DNA from 3 places in the Rhizobium sp. CB3060 genome. Region 1 is predicted to be linked to each of the others. Evidence: predicted binding sites of a transcription regulator. Region 1 holds the regulator's gene; each other region holds the start of a gene.
The links. Region 1 encodes LexA, which represses DNA repair genes until DNA is damaged. Its sites were predicted from a motif close to TGTTCNNNNTGTGTTCNG; they were not measured.
Positions count from the first base shown of each region.

Region 2: the regulator LexA is predicted to act here: its motif matches at 2,809-2,826, upstream of N2601_RS33200 (ImuA family protein).
Region 3: the regulator LexA is predicted to act here: its motif matches at 4,308-4,325, upstream of N2601_RS19390 (YifB family Mg chelatase-like AAA ATPase).

Region 1 is NZ_CP104158.1:1,282,288-1,287,888, reverse strand. Features, by position in the region: gene N2601_RS06380 (mechanosensitive ion channel family protein) at 1-570, shown strand, start outside; gene N2601_RS06375 (DUF2721 domain-containing protein) at 676-1,167, shown strand; gene lexA (transcriptional repressor LexA) at 1,561-2,283, shown strand; gene N2601_RS06365 (ComEC/Rec2 family competence protein) at 2,264-4,723, opposite strand; gene gltA (citrate synthase) at 5,004-5,601, shown strand, end outside.
Region 2 is NZ_CP104161.1:218,222-223,822, forward strand. Features, by position in the region: gene N2601_RS33190 (error-prone DNA polymerase) at 1-569, opposite strand, end outside; gene N2601_RS33195 (Y-family DNA polymerase) at 569-2,083, opposite strand; gene N2601_RS33200 (ImuA family protein) at 2,004-2,765, opposite strand; gene N2601_RS33205 (VOC family protein) at 3,117-3,485, shown strand; gene N2601_RS33210 (hypothetical protein) at 3,598-3,858, opposite strand; gene dinB (DNA polymerase IV) at 4,484-5,572, shown strand; gene N2601_RS33220 (SOS response-associated peptidase family protein) at 5,569-5,601, opposite strand, start outside.
Region 3 is NZ_CP104158.1:4,021,211-4,026,811, forward strand. Features, by position in the region: gene rsmI (16S rRNA (cytidine(1402)-2'-O)-methyltransferase) at 1-703, shown strand, start outside; gene N2601_RS19365 (YraN family protein) at 696-1,064, shown strand; gene N2601_RS19370 (endonuclease/exonuclease/phosphatase family protein) at 1,168-2,163, shown strand; gene N2601_RS19375 (cupin domain-containing protein) at 2,260-2,763, shown strand; gene gshB (glutathione synthase) at 2,873-3,820, shown strand; gene N2601_RS19385 (hypothetical protein) at 3,877-4,278, opposite strand; gene N2601_RS19390 (YifB family Mg chelatase-like AAA ATPase) at 4,412-5,601, shown strand, end outside.

The DNA of each region.
Region 1 (5,601 bases):
ATTTTCTACCTGATGGACGATGCCTTCCGCGTCGGCGAATACGTTCAAAGCGGCAGCTACAAGGGAACCGTGGAATCGTTCAGCCTGCGTTCCGTCAGGCTTCGACATCATCATGGTCCGGTGTTCACAGTTCCCTTCGGCGAACTCGGCGCCGTTCAGAACATGAGCCGCGACTGGGCGATCGATAAATTCCTGCTACGGGTTCCGTTCAATACCGACGTCGCCAAGGCGAAAAGGATCGTCAAGCAAATCGGAGAGCAGTTGAAAGAAGATCCGGAAATCGGACCGCAGATTCTTGAGACCCTGAAAATGAAGGGGGTGGAGCAAATTGGCGACTTCGGTATCGAACTGAGCTTTGCTTTTACCGCCCTCCCCGGTCGGCAAACCTACATACGGCGCCAGGCCTATACCATGATCCGCGACGCCTTCATGGAAAACGGCATCGACTTCGCTCAGCCGACAGTGCAGGTGGGTGGCGAGGAAAAATCCGATGCCGCGATCGCAGCCATGACACTGCAGAGAAAGAAGATCGCTGAGCAAATGACGCAATCGGCAGCGCCGCCGACCTGAACGTTCGCGCGAGATCAGTCACCAGCCTCATCTCCGCGCCCTCTTTGGCAAGGCGACAACCCTGGAGCCGATACCGGATGACGTTGGACAGAAAGGAGATCCAATGTGCTGAATGACCATCTGACGTCTATTGCCGCGCACGTTATTCAAATAGCGCTGACACCGGTCTTTCTGCTGGCGGGCACCGCCGGGTGCCTCAATGTCTTCTCGGCCAGGCTCGCCCGCGTCTCCGACCGGGTCAACAGCCTTTTCGAACGGGTGACCTCTGAGGACCCGGATGAAACGCGGTTGCTGCAGCTCTATTATCTGCGACGGCGAACATTGGCGCTGGAGATCGCAGTTCTGCTCGGCACGGCATCGGGCGTGTTCACATGCCTTGCGACGCTCGGCCTCATGGGCGGTGCAATTCGACAGCAATTTCGCGAGCAATTGCTGCTCTGGCTCTTTGGCCTTGCCGTCTTCGCACTCATGGGCGCCTTTGTGGCCTTTCTCGTCGAGATGATTCTGGCCGGGCGCAGCATGCTAAGGCAGATCGCCAACGACCGTACCTTGCTCGAGCACCGGCACGGGAGTTCGAGGAAAAGTTCAACCTATTGATATCCCATCGAATATTACTACGGATGGCACCAATCCCGGCCCCTCAGAAATCCGGATTCCCAGTCAGATCCATAGCTTGCTCTCCATGGTTCGGAGAGTGTCGTCCTCCAAAGAGCTTATAGAACGAAGAACATGGCTTTTCGCCGCCTTGGAGATAATCCGTTTTGGGATCGTCCGAAATTTTGCTTCGCCCGATTCCGCATATATTTCTGCTATTTAGTTTGAAGGTGCCGGGAAAAAAGTCATCTGCCCGGGACCTGTTATGTTCCCATTTATTTGATGCACCTACAAAATGTTCACCGAAATTTAAGGGCTTGCGGAACACATATGGAACATATAGTGTCCGTTCTGGATTTGTTTCACGACACCTTCTCAGTCCCGAGGTTCAAAACGATGTTGACGCGCAAGCAGCAGGAACTGCTTCTCTTCATTCACGAACGAATGAAGGAGTCCGGTGTTCCGCCATCTTTCGACGAGATGAAAGATGCGCTGGACCTTGCGTCCAAATCCGGTATTCACCGTCTCATCACGGCTTTGGAAGAACGCGGCTTCATCCGTCGCCTGCCGAACCGGGCCCGGGCGCTGGAGGTCATCAAGCTACCGGAGGCCTATAGCCCGAGCCTGCAGCCTCGCCGCGGCTTTTCGCCAAGCGTCATCGAGGGTAGCCTTGGCAAGCCGCAACTTGTGCCGCCGCCCGCACCCACCAAGCCGGTGAGTGAGGACAACAACAGTTCGGTTTCGGTACCCGTCATGGGCCGCATTGCCGCCGGCGTTCCGATCTCGGCCATCCAGAACAATACTCACGACATCACCGTTCCCGCCGACATGCTCGGCTCCGGCGAGCATTATGCGCTGGAGGTCAAGGGCGACTCCATGATCGATGCCGGCATCTTTGACGGCGATACCGTCATCATCCGCAACGCCACGACCGCCAATCCCGGCGACATCGTCGTCGCTCTCGTCGATGATGAAGAGGCGACATTGAAGCGCTTCCGCCGCAAGGGAGCCTCGATCGCGCTTGAAGCGGCAAACCCTGCTTACGAAACCCGCATCTTTGGGCCGGATCGAGTGAAGGTACAAGGCAAGCTCGTCGGTCTCATTCGCCGCTATCACTGACCGGTGACGCCGGCTTGAGCGGCGCGCCAAAAGTGTCTGTTCGCCAGTCGTAGGAGCGATGCAGGCTCCATGGCCGCGAAAGGTTTTCAAACGCTGCCGTCATTATCGGTTTATCGGTGCTAAGGCTCATTTCGATGGACCCTGTGCGGCGCAATGTTGCACCTGTGAAGAGCGTGGCGCCAGAGCGGCAGCGATCAAGACGCAGCCGTACGGAGGTGATGACGATATTGGCCGTGTCGCAGGCCGGAGCGAGATAGGCGGCATCTTCAATGGTGACAAGCATGTCGCCATTATCCAGCATTGCCACGCACCATGCACCTTTTTGGCAGGCGAAACCGCCCGGCCCGGCCGCGTCTAATGCCGCATCCATCGCCTTTCGAACGGCGCTCTGTTCTTCGGAATTCAGGCGACGATGCTTGTCTGATTTGCTGATTTTGGGGAGCTGACTATCCGGCGGAAGCATCGTTGGCGGTTGCTGCTCGGTGATCGCCAATGCTCTTTGCCATTGCTCGAAGATGAAATCCGGCGGTTTTTCGCGGTTTGTCGTCAACGCACCGTTGCGCAACAAGGCGACCAGCGTGCCGTCCTCGGAGATCATGAGATCAGGCTTCAGGACACCGGGGCCGAGCGCCACGACTGCGACCGAACCGGTGATCAAGAGCGCACCTGCATGTCGCAGCCATGTTCTCAGCAAGGTCATCAGCAAGAAGCCGGCTATGACCGTCGGGAACAGCCAGACCGGCAGCCGGCCGAAGGGAATATTACCGCCCCAGGCGGCAACCGTTTTGGCAATGACGATGACGACATCAAGTCCCCAGCCGGTTATCTGCCAGAAAGGGGCATCAACGCCAAATGGCATCAGTAGCGTCGCCGCCATGCCAAACGGCATGACGACAAAGGAGACGACCGGCATAGCCGCCAGATTGGCAACGAGGCCATATGTCGCCAACCGGTGAAAATGTTCTATCGAGAAGATTGCCGTCGATGCGCCGCCTATAAAAGAGGTCGACAATATGCTTCCGAAGAAACGGGAAACGAAGAGCAGCGGACGCATGACCCGGAACCGGGAGAGAACGCTCTCCCGATGCGGCCTCCTCGCCCAGAGCGAATAGCCGGACACCAACGCCAGGGTCGCGGCGTAAGACATCTGAAAACTTGGTCCGAGCGCCTGCGAAGGCGACAGTATGAGAATGACTATCGCCGATAGCGCCACGTTGCGCAGGCTAATGGATGGTCGGTCGAAGAGCACGGCGATCAGCATGATAGCCATCATGATGAAGGCACGCTCCGCGGATACCCCGAAGCCGGAAATGAGATAATAAGCCGTCACTGTAACTAGCGCGCCGAAGGCCGCAATCTTCTTTGTTGGCCAAGCCTGTGCCACGCCGAAAAACAGACTGAGGGCGTAGCGTAAACCGACATAAAAGATGCCCGCGGAGAGCGCCATGTTCAGGCCGGAGATGGCAATGATATGCGCAAGACCCGAGGTCCGCAGCGCTTCCGTCGTATCGTCTGAGATCGCTCGTCTCTCATCGGTGACAAGCGAAGCCGCAAAGGCGCCGGTGTCTCCGGGCAAAAGCGTCCTGATTCTATCGCCGATATGGCTGCGCAAACCGGCAAGCCAGATATCCGCCTTGTCGAGGACCGATCCCTGAACTACATCACCAGTCGGTGACAATAGTGTCGGCGTTCCATAGGCAAAGCCATTCGCGCCGGTGCCATCGAAATAGGCGCTGAAGGCGAAATCGTTGAGGCCGGGCAAGGCAGGTCCGGCCGGCGGCGTCAACCGCGCTCTACCCTGAATGCGGTCGCCGAGTTCGAAGGGCTGGAGCTGTTTGCGCACGAAAATGGTGATCTGCGCCGGCGGCCTGCGAATGGTCGGTTTTTCCGTTGCCTCCAGGGCGACGACATAGCGCCAACGGCCCTTGTCGTCGGCTTCACGCCGTTCGATCCGCCCGGTGATGGTGGTCGTCACCGCAGAGTCGAGCATCACCGTCGATGCGCGCCAGGTTTCGCATTGCGCCAGAGCCATGCCGGAGCACACCAGCATGCCGGCAAACAATATGTGCTGTAGCACTCGCCCCGCCTGCTGCTGGCGGAAGAATGCGACAGCGAAGATAAGGAGGGCCGTAAAAACAGCCTGCGGCGGCGGATCGGCTCCGACTGAGAACCAGACGATCGCGCCGGCGCCGATGTAGACCGGCGCAAATAGCATCGCGCGACCGTGCGCCGCCTCTTCTTCGGCTAAATGGTAAATGCCGAGTCGGATGCTGCCCGCCGCGAGGCGAAGACGGGCAATAAGCGCGGCGTGGTCCTGTGTCCGCTCCGGCCGCGACGCTTTGGCACGAGAAATAACGGCGCCCACGCCCTGCTCGCGCACGGCAACCGCAGCCAATTCCCGACTATCTACCTGCGGATCCGGTGCCTCTAAATTAGGCATATATTCCAGCGCCCACGCAAAACTACAGCTATAGCGGGAGTTTTGCCGTCACCGGCCAGTGATTTCAACTGAAATCGGCATCATCGCCGACAAAAGACGCTAATTCACGCTTGCGCAAAACGGTCCCTTCTACCGCAGTGCCCAAAAGTTGATACTGCAATGCACAAATAGGCGTAAGGATAACTTGGCATTAGGCTCTGGATCATATAGCTAATCGTTAGTCGCTTAACCCTTTGGCGCTTTTTAAGGCGCCAATCCCGCCAAATCTTGGAGGATCAGCATGACGGAACAAAGCGCGAAACTAACTTGGGGTGAAAAGACGGTGGATTTGCCGGTTAAGTCCGGAACCATCGGCCCAAGTGTCATTGATATTGGTGCCCTTTATAAGAACACCTCCACTTTCACCTACGATCCTGGCTTCACTTCGACTGCGTCGTGCGAATCCAGCATCACCTTTATTGATGGCGACGAAGGCGTTCTGCTGCATCGCGGTTATCCGATCGAACAGCTTGCCGAACACGGCGACTTCCTCGAAGTCTGTTACCTGCTGCTCTACGGCGAATTGCCGACCGCAGCCCAGAAGAAGGACTTCGACTACCGGGTCGTGCACCACACCATGGTGCATGAACAGATGTCTCGCTTCTTCACCGGCTTCCGTCGCGATGCGCATCCGATGGCCGTCATGTGCGGCTGCGTCGGCGCTCTGTCGGCCTTCTATCACGACTCCACCGACATCACCGATCCGCACCAGCGCATGGTCGCAAGCCTGCGCATGATCGCCAAGATGCCGACGCTTGCCGCCATGGCTTACAAGTACCATATCGGCCAGCCCTTCGTTTACCCGAAGAACGACCTCGATTATGCGTCGAACTTCCTGC
Region 2 (5,601 bases), on a different replicon from region 1:
CGCCGGCCGGGCTTGTGAAACAGCACGTCATTGGTGACGACCGTCTTCACCCGGTGCTGCGCCGCCAGGTTTGACAGCTCGTGCAGCCGCAACTGATCGTTGGGACGCCGGCGCAGGCAGAGCGAGACGTAGGCGCGGTCGCCGAAAATCTCGGCCATCTTCCTCAGCTGCACGGCGCAACCATCGTCCGGCATGTCCGGGACCAGGACGCCAATCAGGCCTTCGGAATAGAGCCTGACATCCTCGAGATGCAGGATGCAGTTGGCTTTGCCGCCGCGGCCCTTGCCCAAGGTCAAAAGCCGCGTCAGCCGCGAATAGGCGGTGCGGTCGGTGGGATAGACGAGGATCGACATGCCGTCGGCGAGATCGAGCCGGCAACCGACGACCAGCCGCAGGCCGGTGGCGCGCGAGGCTTCGAGCGCCCGAACGATGCCGGCCAGGCTGTTGCGGTCGACAATGCCGAGCGCCTCGATGCCCATGAGCTTGGCCGTCGCGAAGAGTTCTTCCGCCGAGCTTGCGCCCCTCAAGAACGAGAAATGCGTGGTGACCTGCAGCTCGGCGTAGCGCATCAGGCAAACATCCCATGCAGGAACCATTTGTGCGATCCGGTGTCCGCATCGACCCCATCGCCGGAGCGGAAAATCCAGAAGCGCTCGCCGGCATCATCCTCGACGACGAAATAGTCGCGAACCGCGACCCATTCGGAGCTGCGCTGCCACCATTCACCGAAAATCCGCTCCGGGCCGTCGGCGCGTTTCACCCGACGCCGCTTGCCGCGCCAGATAAAGGAGACCGGCGGATGATCGGGCAACAGCGCAATCACCTCAATCGCTTCCGGATGTGGCAAGAGCCGCGACGGCCGCGGCCAATGGAGCGGCCAGGTGGCGCCGACCTCGTCCGCCGTCGGTGCGATCCGCTGCACACTGCGCTCGGGCACGTCGCTTGCCACCGGCGCGACACGAAAAATCCGCTGACCGCCGCGGTTTCCCAGCACGTCGATGAGCGGCGTCACATCGGTCACATGTTCTTCGATCAAAGAGGAGGCCGACTGCACCTCGACGAGCGGCTCGGCGATGATGGCCGCGAGGCTCAGCTTCTCGATCCCGAAGCCAGGCTCGATCTTCTCGATCCGGTCGCGGAAGAGTTTCGCCAGCCAGGCGATGTCGCGAACCGGCTTGGCCGTTCCGGCCCGGAGCGACTGAATTGTGTTGTCGACGCGGTGGACGATGAGGTCGGCACGCCGCACGCCAAGGCCGCGCTTCTCAAGCTCCAGACAGAGCTGCCGCACCAGGCGGCTCACATATCTCTCGATCGTCTCCGCAGCTCCGATCGGTTCGGCAAAGGATTTTTGGACCTCGACGAGATCCGCCGGTCGGATCGGGTCGATGGGCTCGGCGAGCCGGCCGTACATCTGATCGAGCCGGCGCCCGACCTCGGGCCCGAAACGCAGCGTCAGCGGCGCCCGCGGCGTCACTGCCAAATCGCCGACGGTGGCGAAGCCGAGGGTTCTGAGGCTCGCGACGATCTCGGCCGGCAGCCGCAGCGAGGATAGCGGCAAACGGTTTACGGCCTTGGCGGTCTCGCCGCGCCGGACGATGACCGTCTCGCGATCCGTGGACCGGGCAAGCGCATGCGCCGCACCCCAGGTGTCGGCGATCGCCGCGCGCGCGGCAAGACCCCGGGCGCGGAAGCGGTTGACGAGACCGGAGAGCATCAGGTCCTCGCCGCCCTGCAGATGATCTGCGCCTTCGGTATCCATGACGATGCCATCAGGGGGATCCATGGCGACTACGGGAGAATATTGCGACAGTGCCCAAAGCGTCAGCCGTTCGAGTGTCGCGAGGTCGGCCGCCGGATCGGCATCCACCATCGTCAATCCCTGAACCAGCGCCTGCGCCCTGGCGGCCGGCATCCCGACGCGTAAGCCCAGTTTTGCAGCGGCCCGGTCGGCCGCCGCCACCCATCGCTTCGACCCGCTCTTGGCGATCGCCACCAGCGGCGTGTCAGGATTGAGCGAAGGATCGGCGCGCCTGATCCGATCGGTCGGCAGCGTCGGAAGAAAGACAGATACGACCCTTGCCATCACATGCTCCGATAATGAATTGTCCTCCCTCGCCTGACCTGACCCGCATGAGCTCGGCCAGCCACCGCGCCCGCCCGACGCCCGGCACGGGCAGCGGCTCGGACGGCAGCACCGAGATCCGCCAGCGGGTTACAGCTGCCGTCGGCATCCCGAAATCGGAGGCTTCCGCCTGGCGCCGCCATCGGCGGATCACCAGCCCCAATGTGCCGGACTTTTCCGCCGCAAGCTGCAGCCGGCGCGAAGCCGTCATCGGCAGGCGCACCAGTTCGGCGACGACGGCGCCGAGGCCGCCATAGCGCAAAGCCTCTTCGAAGCTCGCGAGCACCGTCTCTTCCTTGTCGCATTCGACGAAGATGACGCGATCGGGGTGAAGTCCAACCTGGGCGAGCGCGGGAAAGAACAGATCGAAGCGGGTGAGGCACCAGACCACCTTGCCGGTGGTCCGGGCCGCGATGCCTCCAATGAAGAGCGCCGCGGCCGCGCCGTCGATCGCACCATTCCCGCCGCCGGCGACTTCATGCAGGGCACCAAAGGCCAGGCCACCTCCCGGCAGCTGCGCATCGATCTCGCCGACCCCGAACGGCAAAACACTGCGGCGGCGCATACCCGCTCCTTCCAGGCTGGCGATTTTCTCGCGCAACTCGTCGAGAACGGCATTCGAAGTGGCGACTGATGTGGTCATGATCTCCTTACGGCAACCCGTCTTGACTTGCGAAAATGCGATATGTTCTTTATTTGTTCTCAAAGCGAAAACGAGTCAATGCGCGCCGGACGCGTTCAAGTTGAGCGGGGCGTGGACCTGACGGATTCCATAAACGGATTCAATTCGATGGCTGAATTGGGAATTTTTTCACATGACCCCTAGAAGCGATCGGCATCTCAAAGCGAATAACGTCGTTTTCCAGAATGCTACGTCCACGAAAGCATCCGAGCTACACAAGAGTATTCTCACTTTGACTAGTGTTTGTTTTGTTTTCGCGCGAAATCCGCGTGGTACAGGGAGTGACGACATTTGTCTGATGTGGAGTTCTCTATGAATCTTCGACTCGAGCTTTTCGTTGCGAGCGTTAGAAAATCTGCTGATTTCTATTGCCGGTTCCTGGGCTTTCAAATCAGCGGGCACAGCTCAGACGGTTACACAAAACTGATTAACGGCGACGCGGTGATCGGTATCAATAGCGTGGAAGCTCTCGGCCAAGATCATCCGCTGTATGCCCATCAAAATGAGAGACTCGGTCGCGGCGTTGAAATTGTTCTCAGTGTCGACGACGTCGATTTCGCTTATGAAGTCGCAAGGAAAGAGCAATGTGACGTCTCCGATCTCGCTAGCCGCCCATGGGGTCTTCGAGACTTCCGCGTGACCGACCCTGACGGCTATTACATCAGAGTGACCAGCCGCTAGGCTGCAGGCCAATGTTTGCGGTCACCAATTTCGCCTTGAACCTATCCTTCTTGCCGCGGCGTGGCGGGTGCTTTGATTGCGCTCCCTGGCTCCAAGCCGTGGAGGCATAGGCTCAAGCACGCAATGCCCGCAACTCGTAAGATGGCACGCGCCGGCGCTTGCCGTCATCATCCCGATAAGCGGCAACCCTGCTCAAAAGAGGTGGAATAAAATCCACTTCCTCGAAGGTTACGGGGACCGTGTAGAGGATGGCGGCATTTTCGTTCGCCCATTTCACCTCACGCCTTGTGATGGATGGAGGCGCAACGCTGAGCAGGACACCGAGCGCGGATAGCGCCATCGTCAAAGTGAGCAATGCGAATTCAACTGTCATGACGAACGGCGGAAGCGGTCCCATCAACGCACCAAGGATTGCTCCAGCCAGAAAAACCACAGCCGGAGCAGCCATAGACCAGATTGTTATCGGTGAGCGGAGCACATAATTCAACATTGCTACAACCATTCCTGCCGTTTGATTTTGAAAGAATATCGATCAGAGCGGCGACTGCGCAAGCAGCCAATTCCACGACGATGGCCCACACTTCCAGGCGACCGTCAAAGCGTGACCTCATCGATTCTGACAAGATCGGCGCCTAACGAGTGTGTGCCTTAAGCTCATTCGTTCGTTGACGGCGGCCCTAGCATTTTCGACCAGATGAACCGATCAGCGACCTGACGAGCCAGCGGAGGACCGTCTCTTGCAGCCTGAGTATAGAGGACGCAGCGATCTTCGACTCGCGCCGAGATTAATAGGAGGTGGCATATGGCCTCCCCCTCACCCGCCATTTTGGCGTTTCCTGCTGTTGATTTCCACGGGATGAGAACGCTGCCGGCGGCCGGTAGCTGCGACGGCCAGGGCTAAGCGCCGATCGAAATGGTTGATATCGCGCCGAAGCCTGCTATGTTCTCTTTTTGTTTCGGCAGTGAATGCCGATACAATCGCGATCGCCGAAGCCGCCATGAATGACATGAGCACGACCCCCGTCCGAAAAATCGTCCATGTCGACATGGACGCGTTTTATGCGTCGGTCGAGCAGCGCGATAATCCGGAACTGCGAGGCAAGCCTATTGCCGTCGGTGGATCTGCCGCTCGCGGCGTGGTCGCGGCGGCGAGCTACGAGGCGCGCAAATTCGGCGTTCACTCAGCGATGCCGTCGGTCACCGCCAAACGCAAATGCCCCGACCTGATCTTCGTGCCGCCGCGCTTCGATGTCTATAAGGCGGTGTCGCAGCAGATCCGCGAAATCTTCGCCGAATACACGCCAATGATCGAGCCGTTGTCACTCGATGAGGCCTATCTGGATGTCACGCACAATCTCAAGGGCATGGAGATCGCCACCGAGATTGCACTGGAGATCCGCGCCAGGATCAAAGCGGTCACCGGCCTCAACGCCTCGGCCGGCATCTCCTATAACAAGTTCCTCGCGAAGACGGCGAGCGACCTCAACAAGCCCAACGGCCAGGCGGTCATCACCCCGAAGAACGGGCCGGCCTTCGTCGAAGCCCTTCCCGTCAAGAAATTTCATGGCGTCGGCCCGGCAACGGCGGAAAAGATGCACCGGCTTGGGATCGAAACCGGCGCTGATCTCAAGCAGCAGACTCTCGAGTTTCTAGTCGAACATTTCGGAAAGTCCGGACCCTATTTCTATGGCATCGCGCGCGGCATCGATGAGCGCCAGGTCAGGCCGAACCGGGTGCGCAAATCCGTCGGCGCCGAAGATACATTCTCACAGGATCTCCACGCTTACGAGCCGGCCCGCGAAGGGCTTCAGCCGTTGATCGAAAAGGTGTGGGGTTATTGCGAGGCCAATGGGATCGGCGCCAAGACGGTGACGCTCAAGGTCAAATATGCCGATTTCAACCAGATCACCCGCAGCAAGACTGTTCCCACTCCTCTGGCCGCGATCGCCGACCTGGAGGAGATCGTCGGCCTGCTGCTGGCGCCGATCTTTCCGCCCCGAAAGGGCATTCGCCTGCTCGGCGTCTCGCTGTCGTCGCTCGAAAGGCGCGCCGCCGGAACGGAACCGCAACTGCGGTTGGCGCTTTAGACCGCCAGCATCGGCTGGGCAGGCTCGCC
Region 3 (5,601 bases), 1.3 Mb from region 1:
CCGTTACGGAATACAGAACCGCCCCTTCGCCTATCATGAGCACAATGCCGACGAGGCAGGACCGCGGCTGCTGCAGGCGCTGGAAGCCGGCCGCTCGGTGGCGCTGGTGTCCGATGCCGGCACGCCCTTGGTCTCCGATCCCGGCTATCGGCTGGCGCTGCAGGCGATCGAGGCGGGCTACCGTGTCGTGCCGATCCCCGGGGCCTCCGCGCCGCTCGCCGCGCTGGTCGGCTCCGGCCTGCCCAACGACGCCTTTTTCTTCGCTGGCTTCCTGCCCGCCAAGGACAAGGGCCGCCGCGACCGGTTGGCCGAACTCGCCGCCGTTCCCGCTACCCTCATCTTCTTTGAATCGCCCCATCGCATCGCCGCGACGCTCGCCGCCGCCGCCGATGTACTTGGCGGCGAGCGCAAGGCGGCCGTCTGCCGCGAACTCACCAAGACCTTCGAGGAATTCCGTCGCGGCACGCTCACCGAGCTTGCCGTGTTCTATGAGGCCGTCGAGCATGTGAAAGGCGAGATAGTCCTGCTCGTCGGCCCGCCGGCGGAAAGTGTTGCGGCGGAGGCGGATGTCGAGGCCATTCTTGGGGATCTCGCCCGCAGCATGCCGACCGCCAAGGCCGCGGCAGAAGCCGCCCGCATCACCGGCCTGCCGCGCAAGGAGCTTTACCAGCGACTGCTCGATATGAAGGAGCGCCATGGCTGAGACCGGCGAGAGGCTGAAGCGGCGGGAGGCGTGGCGGCGCGGCCATGTCTCGGAATATGCCGCAGCACTTTTCCTGTTCTTCAAGGGCTACCGCATCCTCGCCATTCGCCATCGTACCAAGCTCGGCGAAATCGACATCATCGCCCGCAAAGGCGATCTCGCCGTCTTCGTCGAGGTCAAAGCCCGGCGCGGCGAACAAGAGGCGATCGATGCCGTCTCTTTTTCCGCGCAAAGGCGCATCCGTGCTGCGAGCGACCTCTGGCTTGCCCGCCAGCCAGACTATGCGCTGTTGTCGCAGCGCTACGATATCGTTGCCATCCTGCCTGGCCGCTGGCCACGCCATTTTCCGGATGCTTTTTAACGTCTGCCATCATGGCAACGTCACAAAGCGCAACTATTGCCGGGCTATCGCGCTTCAGCCCACTTCCAGGCATCGCGCCTCACCCATTTCGACAGGTCTTATGATGATCCGCAGTACCGTTTCCGCCTTCGCCGTTCCCTCGCAGGAGGAACGCAAGGGCTTCATTTCGTTGGAAAAGACCCCTGACATTCACGCGGCAACATTGGCGTCGCTTGCCTGTATGAACACGGTGCGCGTTGGTGGCGTGACTGGCGAGGATCGGCCGCTTGCTTTCCCCTTCACGGTGGCTGCATGGAATTTGGAGCGCTGCCTTTTCCCCCTCGAATCCGCCGCCAAGCTGAAGGCGACCAAAGCGCCGCTGATCCTGCTCTCCGAGATGGACGAGGGCATGGCGCGCACCGAACAGAATGACCCGACCGCGATCGTCGCCGGCGAACTCGGCATGAATTATGCTTATGGCGTGGAATTCCTGGAACTCAGCCTCGGCTCGGAAATCGAGCGTTCCTTCTGCCGCGACGATTTCAACGAGAAGGGCTTTCACGGCAACGCCCTGATGTCCTCCGTTGCCCTGAAGGATGCTTTCCTCTTCCGCCTGCCGGGCGAGGCCGTCTGGTTCAACGACGGAAATGAGCAGCCGCGCATCGGCGATCGCTGTGCTGTCGGCGCCATCGTCGGGACCGAGGCCGGTCCCCTCGTTGCCGTGTCGGTCCATCTCGAAAGTGTCGCGACCGCTGCCTATCGCGAGCGGCAGATGGCGGCGTTGATCGACGCTGTCGAGGCCTTCGCGCCCGGTCTTCCGATCCTGATCGGCGGCGATCTCAATACCGGCAATCACACCGGCGGTGATTTCTCGACCGATACCCTGTTCGCCACGGCCGAAGGCCGCGGCTTTGAATGCCATGGTGGCCCGCTGGATCAGACGAGCACGCGCCCGAGCCTGATCACGCGTTTTCCCGATCGCACCATGAAGCTCGATTGGTTCATCACCCGCGGTTTGAAGATCGGCGAAAGCCACCTTGTTTCCTCCCTCAATGAGGAGGGCAAGCCGCTATCCGATCATGACATGGTCGTCTGTACAATCGAAGGTTTTTCTGCCTGATCTCTGCAATCATTAAAATGCGCCAGATTTCATGAACCGCGCCGTTACCTCTTCCGTGCAATGGAAACTGAGACGCGCTTGGAATTGGGGGATTGCATGGTTTTGAGATTAATGTTGGCGAGCATGGCGGCCTTTGCCGCGCGTGCGGTCCCGGTTGTTGTTGCCTTGCCGCAGTCGAAGAGCTTCGTGGCTGGCGCCAGCGATGAGATGGAAATGAAGCCCTCGCCGATCGAACCGTCCTGGATCCTGGCCGGCGATCCGGTTGCGCGCATTGCCGAGCATTCGCGTGGGCGGGATGATGCCGCGATGACGGCGCTGTGGGATTGCACGGCAGGCGAGTTTCGCTGGTATTTCGGCTGGGACGAAACGGTGATGATCCTTGAGGGCGAGGTGCATATCACGACGGAAGACGGCGTCGAACGCACGCTCAGCGCGGGCGATGTCGCCTATTTCGCCGGCGGAACCTGGGCCACATGGCGCATTGATCACTATCTGCGCAAGGTCGCCTTCTGCCGCAAGCCATTCCCGAAGCCTTTGACCATGGCTTATCGCCTGCGCAACTTCATCCGGCAGGGCGGCGCACAGGGCCTTGCCGCCTGAGCGCGGCCAGCCCAGACGAAAGACGTCTCTGACGGAAGCCCTTGAATAGCCGTTGCGTTTGGATGCGGGCCGACCTACATCTGTCCGCAAATTCGAGCGAGGGCTGACTATGGCTGGTATCAAGAATGTTGCGGTCCAGATGGACCATGTGAAGAGCATCAACATTGCGGGTGACTCGACCTTCGCCATGAGCCTGGAAGCCCAGACCCGCGGCTACAAGCTCTTCCATTACACGCCCGAGCGCCTCAGCATGCGTGACGGCAATGTCTACGCGACGGTTGAGCCGATGATCCTTCGCGACGTCAAGGGCGATCACTTCGAGCTCGGCGAGCCGGAGCGCGTCGATCTCTCGACCATGGACGTGGTGCTGCTGCGCCAGGACCCGCCCTTCGACATGGCCTATATCACCTCGACGCATCTGCTGGAGCGCATCCACCCCAAGACGCTCGTCGTCAATGATCCGGCCTGGGTGCGCAATTCGCCGGAAAAGATCTTCGTCACCGAATTCGCCGACCTGATGCCGAAGACGCTGATCACGCGCGATCCTGCCGAAATTCGCCGCTTCCGCGAGGAGATGGGCGATATCATCCTGAAGCCGCTTTACGGCAATGGCGGCGCCGGCGTCTTTCATTCGACGCGGGACGACCGCAATCTATCCTCTCTGCTCGAAATGTTCGGCCAGCTCTTCCGTGAGCCCTTCATCGCTCAGCAATATCTGCCCGACGTGCGCAAGGGCGACAAGCGCATCGTCCTCGTCGACGGCGAGGCGGTCGGCGCGATCAACCGTGTGCCGGCCGAGCATGACAGCCGCTCCAACATGCATGTCGGCGGCCGCGCCGAGGCGACCGAACTGACGCCGCGCGAAAAGGAAATCTGCGAGCGCATCGGCCCGGCATTGAGAGCGCGCGGCTTCCTGCTCGTCGGCATCGACGTCATCGGCGACTATATGACCGAGATCAACGTCACCTCGCCGACCGGCCTGCGCGAAGTCAAGCGCTTCGGCGGCGCCGACATCGCCAGCCTGTTGTGGGATGCGATCGAAGCGAAGCGGGCTTGAGGGGCGCCAGCCCTCTAGGAATCGTGACGCCACCCCTCCGCTCGCCGCAAGGCGGGCTATATCGCGATGCCCATCCGGCGGCAGGTTAGGATCACTGCCGACGGTCCGGTGGAGCTATCGTCTGCGATGACCGTCGGCACGAAGCCGAAAAGTGGTTTCACGTCGACCATCATGCCGACGTAAGGCCGCTTGTCCATGACACCGTGCAGGCCGCCAAAGGAGCTGATGGTGCCGCAGACGCTGACGTAGCCCTTGCTATCCTTGGAAGCCGCCATCGGCCCGAAGATCAGCACGCCCTCATAGGGAAGCTGCTCGTGCAAACCCTTTTCCACCGCGGCAATTTCCTTGGCGCTTAATTGATAGGGAGCGCCTTTTTCCAGATTATCCCCGCCATCGATAGATTGGCAGCCGGCCAGAACAGCGCTCAGTAGAAGGGATAGCGATACTACAAGTCTCATATTTGCTCCGATTGTAGAAATCGTCCCTTCGTTCTTTTATTGTTCTTGTTTTATTCCATGTTTTCTGCCACTATGCAACCCATAGTCTGTTATGAAAAATTGATAACGGTAAACGAGTTAAAAGAGGGCGGGGATGGTAGCGCGCGTCAGCACGATTGCGTTTCAAGGCATTGAGGGCGTTCCTGTCGAAGTGCAGGTGATGATTTCCCCGGGCAAGGTGCTGATGCATATCGTCGGTCTGCCGGACAAGGCCGTGGCCGAAAGCCGCGAACGGGTGCAGGCAGCTCTTCATGCCTCTGGCCTGTCGCTGCCGCCGAAGAAGGTCACGGTCAATCTCGCACCCGCGGACCTGCCCAAGGAGGGCAGCCATTTCGATCTTCCGATCGCGCTTGGGCTGATGGCGGCGCTGGGCGCCATCCCGGCGGATGCGCTTGCGGCCTACACCGTCATCGGCGAGCTCAACCTCGATGGCACGATCGCGCCGGTCGCTGGCGCGCTGCCGGCCGCGATCGCCGCCAATGCCATCGGCAAGGGGCTGATATGCCCGTCCGAAAGCGGTCCTGAGGTCGCCTGGGCCGGCGCCGACATCGATATTCTCGCGCCGCGCAGCCTGATCGCGCTCGCCAATCATTTCCGCGGCACCCAGGTTCTGTCACGCCCCGAACCGGCGATCCGCGCCAATGCCGCCAACGTCCCCGATCTCGCCGATATCAAGGGCCAGGAAAGCGCCAAGCGGGCGCTGGAAGTGGCGGCGGCCGGGGGACATAATCTGCTTTTCGTCGGCCCGCCCGGCTCCGGCAAGTCGATGCTGGCCTCGCGCCTGCCATCCATTCTGCCGCCATTGTCGACGGCGGAGCTGCTGGAAGTGTCGATGATCCATTCCGTTGCCGGTCAGCTTTCGGGCGGAAAGCTCTCCGACCGCCGGCCCTATCGCACGCCGCATCACTCCGCCACCATGGCGGCGCTGGTCGGCGGCGGCTTGCGTGCCCGCCCGGGCGAGGTCTCGCTTGCCCATCACGGCGTCCTTTTTCTCGATGAATTGCCCGAGTTTTCGCCGCAGGCGCTGGACGCGCTGCGCCAGCCGCTGGAATCGGGCGAATGCGTCATCGCCAGGGCCAATCATCGCGTTTCCTATCCGGCGAGCATTCAATTGGTTGCAGCGATGAATCCCTGCCGTTGCGGCATGGCCGGCGAGCCGGGTCACACCTGCGCCCGCGGCCCGCGCTGCGTCGCGGATTATCAGGGCCGGATTTCCGGACCGCTGTTGGACCGCATCGATATCCGCCTCGACGTGCCCGCCGTCTCTGCGGCCGATCTCATCCG